One region of the Clostridium sediminicola genome, then DNA from elsewhere that is predicted to be linked to it. Evidence: riboswitches for the same ligand, from Rfam matches in the RefSeq annotation. Region 1 holds a riboswitch; the other holds the start of a gene.
What was found. A riboswitch is a leader RNA that binds a small molecule or an ion and turns the genes downstream of it on or off. The one in region 1 is predicted to bind lysine.

Region 1 (8,285 bases):
TAAGTATCACTGATGAAAGAAAAGAAAGTATTGGATTTACAGATGCATATGTACAAGGTGGTCCAATATTAGTAACTTTAAAGGATTCTGGTATTGAGAAAGCAGAAGATCTTGATGGTAAGGTTCTTGGATGTCAAATGGGTTCTACTGGACAAAATGCAGCTGAAGAAAGTTTGAGTTTTACAAAAGAATTGAAAAAGTATAGTAAAATTACAGAAGCTATTATGGACTTAAAAAATGAGAGAGTAGATGCAGTAATTATGGATGCTCAAGTAGGGGGATATTATTTAGCAAAAGATACTGATAGTGATGTATTTAAAGTTCTTGATGAAATGGTAAATGAAGAACCAATGGGCATTGGATTAAGACAAGAAGATAAAGAATTAACAGAATCTATTAATAAGGCCATTGCAGAGTTGAAAGAGGACGGAACATTATCAAATTTATCTCAAAAATGGTTTGGTTACGATGCTTATAAGTAAAAAAATTAACTTTTGAAATAAATATATCTACCCTTGTATGTATTATATAAGGGTAGATGTTCTGATATATAGATAAATTAAGCAAGTCATAAATTAACTGGAGGAAAATATTATGGATTTAGAATTTCTAATAAAAATACTTCCAATATTATTAAAGGGAAGTATAATGACAGTTCAATTAACAGTTTTATCTGTTTTTATAGGTAGTGTTATAGGAATAATTTTTGCACTAATGAAGATATCAAATAATGTATTTATATCTAAAATTGCTACTTTTTATACATGGATTTTTAGAGGAACACCTTTGTTATTACAACTATTTGTATTTTATTATGGATTGCCAGTTGTAGGAATAAAGTTAGAACCTTTTTCAGCAGCTTTACTAGGCTTAAGTTTAAATTCTGGAGCTTATATGGCCGAAATTATAAGGGGTGGAATAATATCTATCAACAAAGGTCAATTTGAAGCGTGTAAAGCAATGGGATTTACTTATTTTCAAACAATGAAAAGAGTCATCTTACCTCAAACATTCAAAAATATTATACCAGCAGTAGGAAATGAATTTATTACTATACTTAAAGATACATCATTAGTTCAAGCAATTGCTATGGAAGAATTAATGAGAAGTGCTCAACTAAGAGTATCTGCAACAGGGAGACCATGGGAACCATACTTAGTTGCTGGGTGCTTATATTTATTCATGACAACTATTTTTACAGTAATTTTCTCTGGAATTGAGAAGAAATTATCGGTATACTAGAGATAAACCTACGCAAACTTAATCTATACATGTCCAAAATCTCAGACATTAATGAGTTATGGACATGTATAGATTAGTAGTTGGAGTGGTTTATCTATAACGTTGAGCTTTAGCACTTTAAAGGGGGAAATAAAATGGAAGATTTTATAATGATAGAGACAAAAGGGTTATCTAAGAATTTTGGAAGTTTAGAAGTTTTTAAAGATTTAAATGTAAAGGTACATAAAGGCGAGGTTCTTGTAATTATTGGGCCTTCTGGTTCAGGTAAAAGTACATTTTTAAGATGTTTAAACCATTTAGAAGTACCAACTAATGGAGAAGTTTATGTAGAAGGTGAAAAGCTAGATGTTAAAAATAAAGTAAAAATGAGAGAGACAATTGAAAAAATGGGTATGGTTTTTCAAAATTTCAATCTATTCCCTCATATGACGGTAATGGGGAATGTTATAGAAGCACCTATAACTGTAAAGAAAGAAGATAAAGAGAAAGTTATTAGTAGAGCTGAAAAAATAATTGAAAAAGTTGGTCTTAAGGATAAAATGGAAGCTTATCCATCAAAACTATCAGGTGGACAAAAACAAAGAGTTGCAATAGCTCGTGCTCTTAATATGGAACCAGATATTATGTTGTTTGATGAACCTACTTCAGCACTTGATCCAGAACTTGTAGGAGAGGTTTTAAATGTAATGAAAGACCTAGCAAAAGAAGGAATGACTATGGTGGTAGTAACTCATGAAATGGGATTTGCAAAGGAAGTTGCGGATAGAGTAATATTTATGGATGGGGGTAAAATTGTAGAAGAGGCACATCCTGATATAATATTCAATAATCCTAAAGAGGAAAGAACTAAGGAATTTTTAAATAAAATACTGTAGGAACAAATACATATACGTTCATATACAATAAAAAACTCTAGATGTAAAAGTCTAGAGTTTTTTATTTGAAAAATATTTATGTATATTTATAAATTTTTATTGCATAATTATAAATTATGTAATATAATATGTATAAGAAATCAAACAAATAAAAAAATAAAATTATTTATATATAATATTTCGGGAGGGAAAATAATTATGAAAGAAAAAGTGGTTTTAGCATATTCAGGAGGACTAGATACTTCTATAATTATTCAATGGTTAAAGGAGAATTATGATTTGGATGTAATTGCTTGTTGTATAAATGTAGGACAAGATGATGATTACGAAGCTGTAAAAGAAAAAGCTATAAAATCTGGAGCGGAAAAGATTTACGTAGAAGATTTAACAAAAGAGTTTATAGAGGATTATGTATTCCAAGGTTTAAAAGCAAATGCTAAATATGAAGGTAAATATTTACTGGGAACTTCTTTTGCAAGACCTTTAATGGCTAAAAAATTAGTAGAGATTGCACATAAAGAAGGAGCAAAATATATTTGTCACGGATGTACTGGTAAAGGAAACGATCAAGTTAGATTTGAAGTTGGAATTGCTTCTATTGACCCTACAATAAAGATAATAGCTCCTTGGAGAATATGGGATATAAATTCAAGAGAAGATGCTATTGACTATGCAACTTCTAAAGGAATAGAGATAACTGTAACTAAAGAAAAAATTTACTCAAGAGATAAGAATTTATGGCACTTAAGTCATGAAGGTGGAGATATTGAAGGGTTACAAAATGATCATAAGAGAGACATGTATCAAATGGTTACACCACCAGAATTAGCAAAAGATGAGCCAACATTTGTAGAAATAAACTTTGAAAAAGGTATTCCTACAAAAATAAATGGTGAAGAAATGTCACCAGTTGAAATAGTTAAAGTTTTAAATAAAATTGGTGGAGAAAATGGTGTTGGAGTAGTTGATATGGTTGAAAACCGTCTTGTGGGTATGAAATCTAGAGGGGTTTATGAGACTCCAGGTGGTACAGTACTATATGCTGCTCATCAAGAATTGGAAGAAATCACAATTGATAAAGATACATTACACTATAAATTTATGATAGCTCAAAAATATGGAGAGCTTGTATATAATGGACTATGGTTCTCAACTTTAAAGGATTCATTAGATGCATTTGTGAGTAAAACTCAAGAAACTGTAACAGGTTGGGTTAAATTGAGATTATATAAAGGGAATATTATGGTAGCTGGAAAATCATCTCCATATGCATTATACGATGAAGGTATATCATCATTTGGAGCTTCTGACTATGACCATAAAGATGCCGAAGGATTTATTAATCTATTCTCATTGCCTAGCAAAATAAGAGCTTTGAAATTTGATAAATAAGTTAAATATGCTACAATGATATTAATAATTAGTTTATTGTGCTAGCTCAAATTTTTGACTAGCACAATGTTTTTTTTAATAATAATTAAATGAAAATGGAAAGGATGAGATAGATGAAACTTTGGGGCGGTAGATTTAAAGATGAAGAAAGTAAGTTAATGGAAGATTTCAATAGCTCTTTAAGCTTTGATAAGAAACTTTATTTTCAAGATATAACAGGAAGCATGGCTCACGTAAAAATGTTATCAATTCAAGGAATCATATCTGAGAGTGATAAAGAAAAGATATTAGAAGGGCTTAATTCAATCTTGGATGATATAAATAATGAAAAACTATTAATTGAAGGGGACTATGAAGATATACATAGTTTTGTTGAAACTAATTTAATTAAAAAAATTGGTGATGTAGGTAAGAAACTTCATACAGCTAGGAGTAGAAATGACCAAGTAGCTGTAGATATGAAGATGTATTCAAGAGAAAAAGCAAAAGAAATAATTGAAAATGTAGCCCTACTTATGGATACAATGAAAACTGTTGGTGAGAACAATCATGTAATGATGCCGGGTTATACTCATTTACAGAGAGCTCAGGTTGTTACTTTTACGCAGCATATTATGGCTTATTATAATATGTTAAAAAGAGATAAAAAAAGACTTGAGAATGCAGTGGATATTTTAAATGAAAGTCCTTTGGGATGCTGTGCTTTGGCAGGAACTACATATAATACAAAAAGAGAGTTAACTGCTAAAGAACTTAAATTTGATAAACCTGTTGATAATTTTATGGATGGTGTAAGTGATAGAGACTATTTATTAGAGTTGATGTCAGATTTCTCTATAATAATGATGCATTTGAGTAGGTTAAGTGAAGAATTGATATTATGGAGTAGTAAGGAATTTGATTTTGTAGAAATAAGTGATGCATATTCTACAGGTAGTAGTATAATGCCTCAAAAAAGAAATCCTGATGCTGCTGAATTGATTAGAGGAAAAACAGGTAGAGTATATGGTGACTTAATGAGTCTTTTAACTACAATGAAGGGTATACCACTAGCTTATAATAAAGATATGCAAGAAGATAAAGAACCTTTCTTTGATGCTTCTGATACAGTTCTTAAATGTATAAAGATTATGAATGAAATGATTAAAACAATTAAAGTTAAAGAAGATAATATGTATGCAGGTGTAAAGAAAGGATTTTTAAATGCTACTGAAGCTGCAGATTATCTTGTGAATAATGGGATGCCTTTCAGAGATGCTCATGGGGTAATAGGATCTATAGTATTGTATTGTGAAGAAAATAAAATTGCTATAGAAGATATGAAATTAGAAAAATTAAAAGAGTTTAGTGATTTATTTGCAGAGGATATTTATTCATTTGTTGATTATAAAAACACTTTATCAAGGGGAATAAAAAAGGAAATGTAATTTTCTATGTCCTTGCTATAACTCTGATAAAATTTAATAAAATATTGATTTTCAATTGACATGCTATGTTTTTTGTTATAGAATCAGTTTGGTATTAAAAATTGAATAAATATTTAGGTAGAGGTGCAGTAGTTATAAGTACCAAAGTGGAGGTAAGCACAGTGAAGCTTTGGAAAAGGAATTATTGCCGAAATATATAACTAATGCTTTGATGTTATGTATTGGGCTTGTATACAATATATACAAGACTGTCACGAGTCGTGGAGAGCTATCATTCATTGATTATAAATTTGTTTTTGTATTTAAATGTTTTGAGAATCTCTCAAAACATTTTTTTTGTTTTCTCTACTAAATTTATTCCTTTTTAAACTATTAACATAAATTAAGGGGGAAATATTATGAAAAAACGTAGTATATTTATTACTACATTAGTTTTAATGCTTGTTATGGTTTGCACAACGGCATTTGGGGTTGAACAAGCAGTTAAAGAAGCTAACGCTGCAAAATTTGGACTTTGGACTTTGTTACCACCATTAATTGCTATTGTACTAGCGTTTATTACTAAGAATGTTGTATTATCACTTTTTATCGGAGTATTTACTGGAGGAATTTTACTTAATATAAATGGGTTAAATATTTTTTCAGCAATGTTTTATGGTTTTTTAAGAGTTGTAGAGGAGATACTAGCATCACTAGCGGATTCATGGAATGCAGGAATTATTCTTCAATGTCTTGCAATTGGTGGTCTTATAGCATTAATAACAAAAATGGGTGGAGTAAGAGCTATAGCAGAAGCATTAGCTAAAAAAGCAAAAAGTCAAACAAGCACTCAATTGATTACATGGTTCCTTGGTTTATGTGTTTTCTTTGATGACTACGCAAATGCTTTAATAGTTGGTCCTATTATGAGACCAATAACAGATAAAATGCGAATATCAAGAGAAAAATTATCTTTTATTGTAGACTCTACTGCAGCACCTATTGCAGGTATTGCATTAATATCTACTTGGGTAGGATTTGAGTTAGGTGTAATTAAAGATGGATACGATTCTATTGTAGGGTATGCTGGAGCAGTAGTTAAACCTTATAATATATTTATAGAAACAATTCCATTTAGATTTTATAATATATTAGTTTTAGTATTTATAGTATGTACTGCAATATTTCTAAGAGAATTTGGACCTATGTTAAAAGCTGAAAGAAGAGCAAGAAAAACAGGTAAAGTATTAAGAGATGGTGCAAAGCCAATGGTTTCAGATGAATCAACAGAGATGGAACCTGTTGATGGTACTAAACTAAAAGTATCAAATGCATTAGTACCAGTTTTAGTTCTTGTAATTGGATCATTTTTAGGATTTTATTACAATGGGTATGTAGCTATTTCAGGTGGCGAAGATACTGCTCTTATTGAATTATTAAAGAATAGCCCTGCATCAATGTTGGCAATTCGTGAATGCTTTGGAGCATCTGATGCTGCTATAGTATTATTCCAAGCTGCGTTATTAGCAGGTATAGTTGCAATGATTATGGGTGTGGTTCAGAAGATATTTACTATCAGTGAAGCAATTGATACATGGGTAGTAGGTTTGAAATCAATGCTTATTACAGCGGTTATTTTACTATTAGCATGGTCATTAAGCGGAATAATCAAAGAATTAGGAACAGCTATATTTATAGTTGATAAGGTGTTAGCAGTGAATTTTCCTGCATTCTTATTACCATCATTAATATTTGTATTAGGTTCTATTATTTCTTTTGCAACTGGAACTTCTTATGGAACAATGGGTATTTTGATGCCATTAACTATTCCTTTGGCATATGCTTTAGACCCAACACATTCATATATGGTTGTTGCAATTAGTGCTGTACTAACAGGTGCAATTTTTGGAGATCACTGTTCTCCAATTTCAGATAGTACAATCTTATCATCTATGGGATCTGCTGCAGACCATATAGATCATGTTAAGACGCAAGTTTTCTATTCATTAACAGTTGCAGCTGTAACAATATTATGTGGTTATATTCCAGCAGGACTTGGAGTTTCAATTTGGATTCTTTTACCTGTAAATATTTTAATCATAGCTTCTATCGTTAGATTTGTTGGAAAACCTGTAGAAGCATAATAATATGATAGAGATTTTAATCAAGAGTACTGAATAATTTCAGTGCTCTTTTTGTTATTCAAACCTAAACTCTAAACTCTTAACTAATATATATGTCTACATGTAACTTTTTACTTTATTCTAATGTTAAACTTATTTTATATAAAGTATTAGGTAAATGATTTTTAAGAGGTAGAGGTAAAATCCTAAAAAGTTCAAGTGCTTTTCAGGATTTTTTCTCTTCTCCAGCACCTATATAGGTTAATGCTGTTCCTAACACAATAATCCATTCTCCTATAAGTATTTTATATGTTGATTGAAGATTCTTTATATCATGAGTATTTTTTATGCAGCATCTTAGTAATAAATATTCCTTCAAAATTGCTATAGCTAAAATAAGTCTTCCAACTAAATATAGAAGTCTTATTGGTTGTCTTAAATTATCTGGGTTACATCCTAAATCTTGTTCTTCATTTTCTTTATGTTTAATTTCACAAAGTTCATTTTTCTCAAGAGAGATTGCTTTTAGGAAAAGTGAGTCTGCTAATAATTCAAACAAAACTACTAGCTTACCTAATTTGAAATATGGTTATATATGGATTTTAAACTCATAAGAATAAAGAATACATCTTTGTATTACTATTGGAATAGTAATAAGGGAGTGTTATAATGATATTGCTATTCGTGATGTATAAGGATGAATGAAACTAAAAGAAAAGAATCTATATCAAGAAAAAGGTGGCAAAACATTGAATAATTTAGCAGTTATAAATCAAAAAAAAACTAGTAATCTTACAAGACTTATAGCAGTATCTATAGGACACTTTATTAATGATTTTTATATGAATCTTATTCCGCCAATATTATTTTTATTCGCAAACAGTTTGTCTTTAAGTCTAACACAGCAAGGATTTATAGCATTTGTAATAACAAGTAGTGGTACATTTGCGCAACCTATTATCGGTAGTTTTGTGGACAAGTATGGGAGAACATATCTTTTAATTATATCTATATTATGGATAGGTATTTGGATGAGTTTAACGGGAATAGTTACAAATTATTATTTATTTCTTTTAATAGTTTTTATGGGCGCATTAGCATCCTCGTTATATCATCCTTTGGGAAGTGCTACTGCAATCATGTTGGGCAATAAATCAAGAGGGAAAAGCATTTCTATTTTTATGACTATTGGTGGTTTTGCTGCATCCGTTACACCATTAATAACTATACCTATAGTAAAAAACTAT
Region 2 (8,285 bases), on a different contig from region 1:
TTTTCTAATTGTGTCAATTCTTTATTTGACCTTATCTTAGCTTTAATAATTTTCTTTAAAGGTGTTTTTGCCATATTTATCTCTCCTTGTAAAAATTCAATTATTATTTTGCCCGTAATTGTTTATTTTATACAAGCAGACTCGCCATTTTTATAATTTGTGAACAAAAACGCTTCGCAATTTATAGTTGCCAGTTGACAGTCTACAGTTGACAGTAAAGGATGATTTTCTTCCAGAAAATCTTTAACTAAACCTTTATCTGCTTGGCAGAATAGAATAAGGATCTTTTGCTGATACAAAAGTAATTAATTTATCTTTTAGTTAAATTAAAAGCTTTCACATAAGTGAAAGGTGTCCTTAACTGTCAACCGTTAACTAGTTCGTAATTTATTTCAATCGTAAATATAATTAACAATTAACATAAGAAAATTTTTTTTACATTTAACCATTGCATAACATTTTTTTTTATGTTAAACTATTCTTTAATAAACTGAATAAATATAAATAAACATTACTATTTTACCATGGTAGAGGTGCTACTATCAAAAGTACTTATATTAAGTTGGCGAACGAAGATATATAAGGAAAGGGATATTAGCCGAAGGGTGTGAAGTGCAAATTTATTCCCTGGGCTTACAGATAACATTTGTAAGACTGTCACGAATCAAGTGGAGTGCTACAAGGTACACAATTTGTTATCTATAGAAGATGCGGAAAAGTGTTCCTTTCCTCGTCTTTTTTTATTATACTAATTTATAATAATAGATAACAATTAAAAGTTTTTTATAGTAGAGTATTATATGTTTCGTACGAATAATTATTCTTACTTTTTTATATTTATACATTAATTGTGATAAAATTTATTTTGAAATTTAATTTAACTAATTAAATAAATAACTTATAATAGTAATGTATAGAAAATCAAATAAATTAACAATTAAATTAAATATTAAAAAATTTTAATAATATTTCTTTAATTTATGTACATGTCTTAAAGAAGTAGAATATAAAACTATTAGGAGGGCTTAATTATGACTTATAATGTTGCAGTAGTAGGCGCTACTGGAATGGTTGGAATGAAATTCTTAGAGGTATTGAAAGAAAGAAATTTCCCTATTAAAAATCTATATTTATTTGCATCTGCCAGATCAGCTGGAAAGGTATTAAAATTTAACGGCAATGACTATATAGTTGAAGAATTAAAAGAGGATAATATAAAAAGCAAAAAAATTGATATAGCTTTATTCTCTGCTGGTGCATCAATTAGCAAGGAGTACGCACCAATATTTGCAAAATATGGCGCAGTAGCAATTGATAATAGTAGTGCTTGGCGAATGGACCCTGAGGTTCCTTTAGTTGTTCCTGAAGTTAATCCTGAAGATATTAAACTTCATAAAGGAATTATAGCCAATCCAAACTGTTCTACAATTCAAGCTGTAGTTGCGTTAAAACCATTATATGATCAATACGGTATCAATAGAATCGTATATTCAACATACCAAGCAGTTTCTGGTGCAGGTGTCGAGGGATATAAAGACTTAGAAGATGGCAGAAAGGGGATAGCTCCTAAAAAATTCCCTCAACCAATTGCTGGTAATGCTCTCCCTCATATTGATGTATTCTTAGATAATGGATATACTAAAGAAGAAATGAAAATGGTTAATGAGACAAGGAAAATTCTTCATGATGAAAATTTAAAAATTACAGCCACTGCCGTAAGAATCCCAGTATTTTATGGGCATAGCGAGAGTATTAATGTTGAATTAAAAAAGAATTTTGAAATAAAAAATATTTTTGACCTTTTCCAAAATTCTAAAGGAATAATACTTAAAGATAATGTAGATGAACTTATTTACCCTACTCCTTTAGAATCTGAAGGCCATGATGAAGTATACGTTGGAAGACTTAGAAGAGATTTTAGTGTAGAAAATGGTATCAATATGTGGGTAGTAGCTGATAATATCAGAAAAGGTGCTGCTTCAAACACTGTCCAGATAGCAGAATGTTTGATTAATAATTACTAAACAACAAATAATAAAAAAAGGGTGGTTTTATGAGTTTATTTAAAGGTAGTGGTGTAGCAATAGTAACTCCTTTTAAAAATGGAAATGTTGACTTTAAAAAGCTTGAGGAATTACTAGAATGGCATATAAGCTCTGGTACTGATGCAATTGTAATATGCGGAACAACCGGCGAAGCTTCAACTATGTCTTTACAAGAAAAAAAAGAGACTATAAAATTTACAGTTGATGTTATTAACAAGAGATTACCAGTAATTGCTGGAACAGGATCTAATAATACAGCTTCAAGTAAAAGTTTAAGTATGTGGGCTGAAAATATAGGTGTAGATGGTTTATTATTAATTACTCCTTATTATAATAAAACAACACAAAAAGGAATAATAGCTCATTATAAAGAAATCTGTACTGCAGTATCAATTCCAACAATTGTTTATAATGTTCCTTCAAGAACTGGTTTAAATATTGAACCTGAAACCATGTTAGAATTATCAAAAATTGAAAATATCATAGCTATAAAAGAAGCTAGTGGTAATATTGGTCAAATCATGAAGATGAAGGCCCTTTGTGGTGATAGTGTTGACTTATACTCTGGAAATGACGATCAAATTATTCCTTTGTTATCATTAGGTGGTTTAGGTGTTATATCTGTTGCTGCTAATATACTTCCAAAAACTTTCCATGATATCTGTTCTTTATACTTTGAAGGAAAACATAAAGAAGCTACTGAACTTCAATTAAATTATATACCATTAATAAGCTCGTTATTCATAGAAACAAATCCTATTCCTATAAAAACAGCTATGAACTTAATGGGGATGAAAGTTGGCGACCTTAGATTGCCTTTATGTGAAATGGATGAAAAGAATAAAAAAGTTTTAGTTAATGAATTAAAGGAAGCCAATATTGGTATAAAGGAGATTTAATATATGATTAGAATACTCATGGTAGGCTGTTCTGGCCGAATGGGCAAAGTTATTTCTAGTGCTATAGAACAATTTAATAATCTTTCTATAGTAGCAGGTATAGATAAAAATAAAACTAATGGATTTGATTATCCTATTTTTGAAAATATATCTGAATGCACTGTAGATGTAGATGTTATTCTAGATTTTTCAAGACCAGATATATTAGAATCTTTATTAAAATATTCACAAGAAAAATCATTACCACTTGTTTTATGCACAACTGGTTATACTGATGAACAATTAAGTGCTATACAAAAAATGAGTACTAGTATTCCTATGTTTAGATCAGCGAATATGTCTATAGGAATCAATGTAATCAACAATGTATTAAAAAATATTAGTGCTATGCTTTTTGAAAACTACGATATAGAAATTATTGAAAAACATCATAATCAAAAGGTAGATGCCCCAAGCGGAACTGCTATTCTTTTAGCAGATACAATTAAAGAAGCTATACCTGAAGAAACAATGTATGTACATGGTAGAAGCGGTATCTCAAAAAGACACAATAAAGAAATTGGTATTCACGCAGTCCGAGGCGGAAGTATTGTTGGTGAACATAGTGTAATATTTGCTGGCCAAAGCGAAGTAATTGAATTAACTCACCAAGCCACTTCCAGAGAAGTATTTGCTGTAGGTGCGTTAAAAGCTTGTGAATTTATGGCAGGTAAAGATCCTGGAATGTATTCAATGGACAATATTATTAACAGCTAAGGGGTTTCCCTTAGCTGTTTTTTATCTTCTTATTTGATACTATTTTACGAAGTATCTCTTCTCTTATTTCACCATTTTCTATCACTGGATTATGTTTAGTATTATAATACTTGATAACATCAACAGTATTTACACCTAATTCCTCAATTGACATTGCCATCCCATTAATAGTATTACCCATAAATTCTTCATTTCTCCCTTTACAAACACCCACTAATATCGCTTTCTTTCCACTGGGCAATCTACTACTCCATCCGCCCTTGTAATCATTAAGACAAAATGTTCTATCAATCAAAGCTTTCATTTGGGCAGTCATATTATAGTTATAGGATGGTGATGCAAATATAAATCCATTTGCAGTTTTCATTTTTTCAATTATCATTGAGACTCTATCGTCAATAACACATATACCATTTTCTATACAATACTCACACCCACTACATGTATTAATGTTTCTACTATCTAAAATAAATTTCTCAACATCAATACTAACTGTTTTGAGAGCTTCTATAATGTAATCCACTAACAAATCAGTGTTTTTACCTTTTCTAGGACTCCCTATAATTGCTATCCATTTTTCTTTCACCTTGTTACACCTTAATTCTTAATCGTACTCAAAAATTCTTGAAGTTTATCAAGTGCTAAGACAAGTTGTTCCATAGAATAGCAATAAGAAATTCTTATATAACCTTCTCCTCCGTCACCAAAAGCACTTCCAGGCACAATAGCTAATTTTTTTTCTCTTAATAGCTTCTCACAAAATTCATCAGAAGTCATGTTGAATTTTTTTATTGAAGGAAAGATATAAAAGGCCCCGTTTGGTTTACAAACTTCAATATCCATTTTAATTAATCTATCATAAACATAATCTCTTCTCTTTTTAAATTCACTCTTCATAACCTCTACATCACCTAATGCATTCTTAAGACCTTCTAAAGCTCCATACTGAACTATAGATGGTGCACAAGAGACATTGTATTGATGGACTTTAATTATTTGATTCATAATATCAGAATGAGCACAAACATAACCTAACCTCAACCCTGTCATTGAGAACATTTTTGAAAACCCACTAACTAATACTATCCTTTTTTTAATATCTTCAAATTGTGCTATAGAATAATATTCATCCTCATAACACATAGAACTATATATTTCATCACTTATAACTACTATATCTTTATCTTTAATAACTCTGTATAAATCATCTCTATCTTTCTTTGATAATACTGCTCCTGTAGGATTTGTAGGGAAAGATAAAACTAAAACTTTAGGTTCTTCTTTTTCGATTACTCTTTTTAATTCTTCTACATCAACTGTAAAATCAGAATTTAACTTATAATTTATTATAGAACCACCTAATAATTTCACACAACTTTCATAAGCAGGATAAGCTGGTGTAGGTATGAGAACTTTATCCCCTTTATTTATCAATGCCGTAAAAGTCGATAAAAGCCCCTCACTCCCACCAACTGTTAAACATATCTCTTCTGAACCATAATTTATTTCAAAATCTTTTAACAAATAATTAGATATTTCCTCCCTCAACTCTACTAAACCCGCATTTGAAGTATACGTTGTTTTATTTACGTTTATTGCCTCAATAATTGCATCTTTTATCTTCTTTGGCACATTGAAGTCTGGTTGCCCTAAAGTTAGAGATATAGCCCCTTCTACTTTAGCTACTTTATTGAAAAATCTTCTTATTCCTGAAATTTCAATGTTTTTTACATTTTCTGATGAAAAATCTCGCATTTGTATTTCGCCCCATTCTAAAGACAAACATTACATAAACTTAATCTAAACATGTCTAAACTCTCAAACATTTGTGAGTTTTAGACTTAAACAGATTCATAGTTAAAGCTGTTTGTCTAAATTTAATCTTTTCATAAATTTTACACTAATCTAATATAGAATGTCTAGATTAAATTAGTAGTTAACATTATTTATCCATATTTAATAAAAAAAATTGTTCTTTTCTTAGAATATATCCGTTATTTTACATAATATGTCTGTATAATAATCATAATATTTATTATAATAGGGAATGAATAGGTTAAAAGGAGGACTTTATAATGAACTATGATTTTACTAATCCTTATGAAATAGCTCGTTTCATAAAGGAAGTTGAAAAAACTACGCCTGTTAAAGTTTATGTAGACGGGGACTTGTCAAATTGTGACTTTGGAAACATAGATGTTTTTGGAGAAAAGAGTTTTTATGTTTTATTTGGGGAAAATGATGAAGTAGAAAAATTCTTAGAGAACAATAAAGGTAAGATTAACAAATTTAAACTTGAAAATGACAGGAGAAATTCTGCTATCCCTATGTTAGATATAAAACACATAGATGCTAGAATTGAACCAGGCGCAATTATTAGAGATAGAGTCTCTATTGGGAGTAAAGCCGTTATCATGATGGGAGCAGTTATAAACATAGGTTGTGAAATTGGTGAATCAACAATGGTTGATATGAATGCTGTACTAGGTGCTAGAGCTAAATTAGGAAAGCATGTTCACTTAGGCGCAGGCGCTGTAGTTGCTGGTGTATTAGAACCACCAAGTGCTTCACCATGCGAAGTAGGTGACAATGTTCTTATAGGTGCAAATGCAGTTATATTAGAAGGTGTTAAAGTTGGTGCTAACTCTGTAGTAGCTGCTGGTTCAGTAGTTGTTGAAGATGTTCCAGAAAATGTTGTTGTTGCAGGAACTCCAGCTAAAATAATCAAACAAGTTGATGATAAAACAAAAGATAAAACTCAACTTCTAGATGATTTGAGAAAATAATAAAAATAACGTAAAGGTTTTAACCTTTACGTTATTTTATTTTGCAATCTTTTCATTTTCATTCATGCAATAATCGTCATATTCATTGGATTCATCATTATCCTCATGATAATCTCTACCGAAATTCATTTCTTCCTCGTATTCATTGTCATCTGCTCTTTCTAATTTTGAAATCGAAACTTCATATGCTATCTTCGTAATTACATCATCTTCATCGACTTTTTTCTGATACTCTCTACTTTGAAGCCTACCCCATATTTTTATATTGTCGCCAACCTTTAGTGTTTTACAGAACCTTGAATTTCTTCCCCAAGATATTGTTGGTATATAATCTGATTTATTATAAGATCTATTTACCGCCAATAAAATATCTGCAATTTCTCTTCCAAAAGGTGTTGTCCTGTAAACTGGTTTTTTACAAACATATCCATTCAAGAATATCTGATTTGGATTTTTACTTTTTTCAACCAATGGTTGAATATCTCTTGTAAAAACTGTTAATATCAATCTATTTGCTCCTGATATATATTTGTTATAAGATCTTAATTGCCCTTCAACTATAAACTGTTGACCTTTCCTAATATCTACATCAGCAAGCAATCTCTCAGATACAGTGATTGGTAAAATATCTATTGAGTCACTTAATCTTGGAACTCTCATCTTAAAAGAATAAAAACCTTCACCAAACATCTTGTGACTAAATTCTAATTCACTTATACAAACACCTTCAAGATAAATCTTATTATTCTGCATTAAATTATTCATGTAACCCCTTCTCTCCCTTAGTTTTTTTTTATTTTATCTTACAAAGTTAATTTATTCATGAAAGAAAATAAATATTACAATTTATATTAATTTTATAATTATATCAATTATTTAAACATTATATAAAATCGTGAGCACTCTTCCATTAATTTACATAAATATATTATAATACTTATTTTAAAGATATTCAAGATTTATTTTAAAAATTAATCGTTCTTTATTTGTTTTCCTGAATAATCAATATAATAATTCTCTTTATAAATCAACTCTGAAATTGTAACAAATTCATATCCTTGCTCTTTTAATTGTTTTAAAATTTTAGGTAAATTTTCAGGAGTAAATTTTGCAGCATTATGAAAAAGTATTATAGATCCCGGCTTGGTCTTCTTCATAACTCTATTATATTCCAAATTTGCCCCCTGCTCTTTCCAGTCAATGCTATCTACATCCCACTGGATACAGAAGTGATTTGTACTTTCTACACCTTCAATTACACTATTGTTATAAGCCCCACCTGGGCATCTAAATAATGTTGTTCCTTCTCCTATTAAATTTTTTATTTTAGAATCTGTAAGATTAATCTCCTTTACCATATTACTCTTAGATATATTAGTCATGTCAGGATGAGTATCTGTATGGTTTCCAATCTCATGCCCTCTATTATGTATTTCTTTAGTTTCATCTGGGAACTCGTCCACCCATCTGCCAACTAAGAAGAATGTCGCTTTAACATTGTATTCATCTAATATATCTAATATTTTTATAGTATTATTAGCCCCCCAACTTGCATCAAAAGAAATAGCTATTTTTTTATCCTCTCTATCCACATAATATATAGGTAATTTTTTATTCGTATTAAAAAATACACCTTTTGTTCTATAATTCAATGATATAGAAATTGATAGAATAGCTATGACAACAAAAATATAAATTAAAATTTTCTTGTTTTTTAAATATTTCAATCCTTTCATTTTTCCTCCTATTATTCATTTCTTAATAATTTATATAAAACTCAAAATGAATTTATTACAAAA

Region 2: it holds a riboswitch for lysine, as region 1 does, so the genes downstream of both, ACQ3F0_RS22045 (aspartate-semialdehyde dehydrogenase) here and ACQ3F0_RS08275 (Na+/H+ antiporter NhaC family protein) in region 1, are expected to answer to the same signal.

Annotation. Positions count from the first base shown of each region.
Region 1 covers NZ_BAABMF010000003.1:323,616-331,900, reverse strand. Annotated here, with positions in the region: gene ACQ3F0_RS08300 (amino acid ABC transporter substrate-binding protein) at 1-482, shown strand, start outside; gene ACQ3F0_RS08295 (amino acid ABC transporter permease) at 595-1,242, shown strand; gene ACQ3F0_RS08290 (amino acid ABC transporter ATP-binding protein) at 1,377-2,117, shown strand; gene ACQ3F0_RS08285 (argininosuccinate synthase) at 2,316-3,509, shown strand; gene argH (argininosuccinate lyase) at 3,623-4,936, shown strand; lysine riboswitch at 5,047-5,215, shown strand; gene ACQ3F0_RS08275 (Na+/H+ antiporter NhaC family protein) at 5,335-7,059, shown strand; gene ACQ3F0_RS08270 (hypothetical protein) at 7,265-7,597, opposite strand; gene ACQ3F0_RS08265 (MFS transporter) at 7,740-8,285, shown strand, end outside.
Region 2 covers NZ_BAABMF010000020.1:5,068-13,352, reverse strand. Annotated here, with positions in the region: gene ACQ3F0_RS22050 (alpha/beta-type small acid-soluble spore protein) at 1-74, opposite strand, end outside; lysine riboswitch at 521-687, shown strand; gene ACQ3F0_RS22045 (aspartate-semialdehyde dehydrogenase) at 1,032-2,024, shown strand; gene dapA (4-hydroxy-tetrahydrodipicolinate synthase) at 2,054-2,944, shown strand; gene dapB (4-hydroxy-tetrahydrodipicolinate reductase) at 2,948-3,700, shown strand; gene ACQ3F0_RS22030 (flavodoxin family protein) at 3,711-4,286, opposite strand; gene ACQ3F0_RS22025 (pyridoxal phosphate-dependent aminotransferase) at 4,298-5,455, opposite strand; gene dapD (2,3,4,5-tetrahydropyridine-2,6-dicarboxylate N-acetyltransferase) at 5,776-6,486, shown strand; gene ACQ3F0_RS22015 (single-stranded DNA-binding protein) at 6,523-7,251, opposite strand; gene pdaB (polysaccharide deacetylase family sporulation protein PdaB) at 7,458-8,222, opposite strand.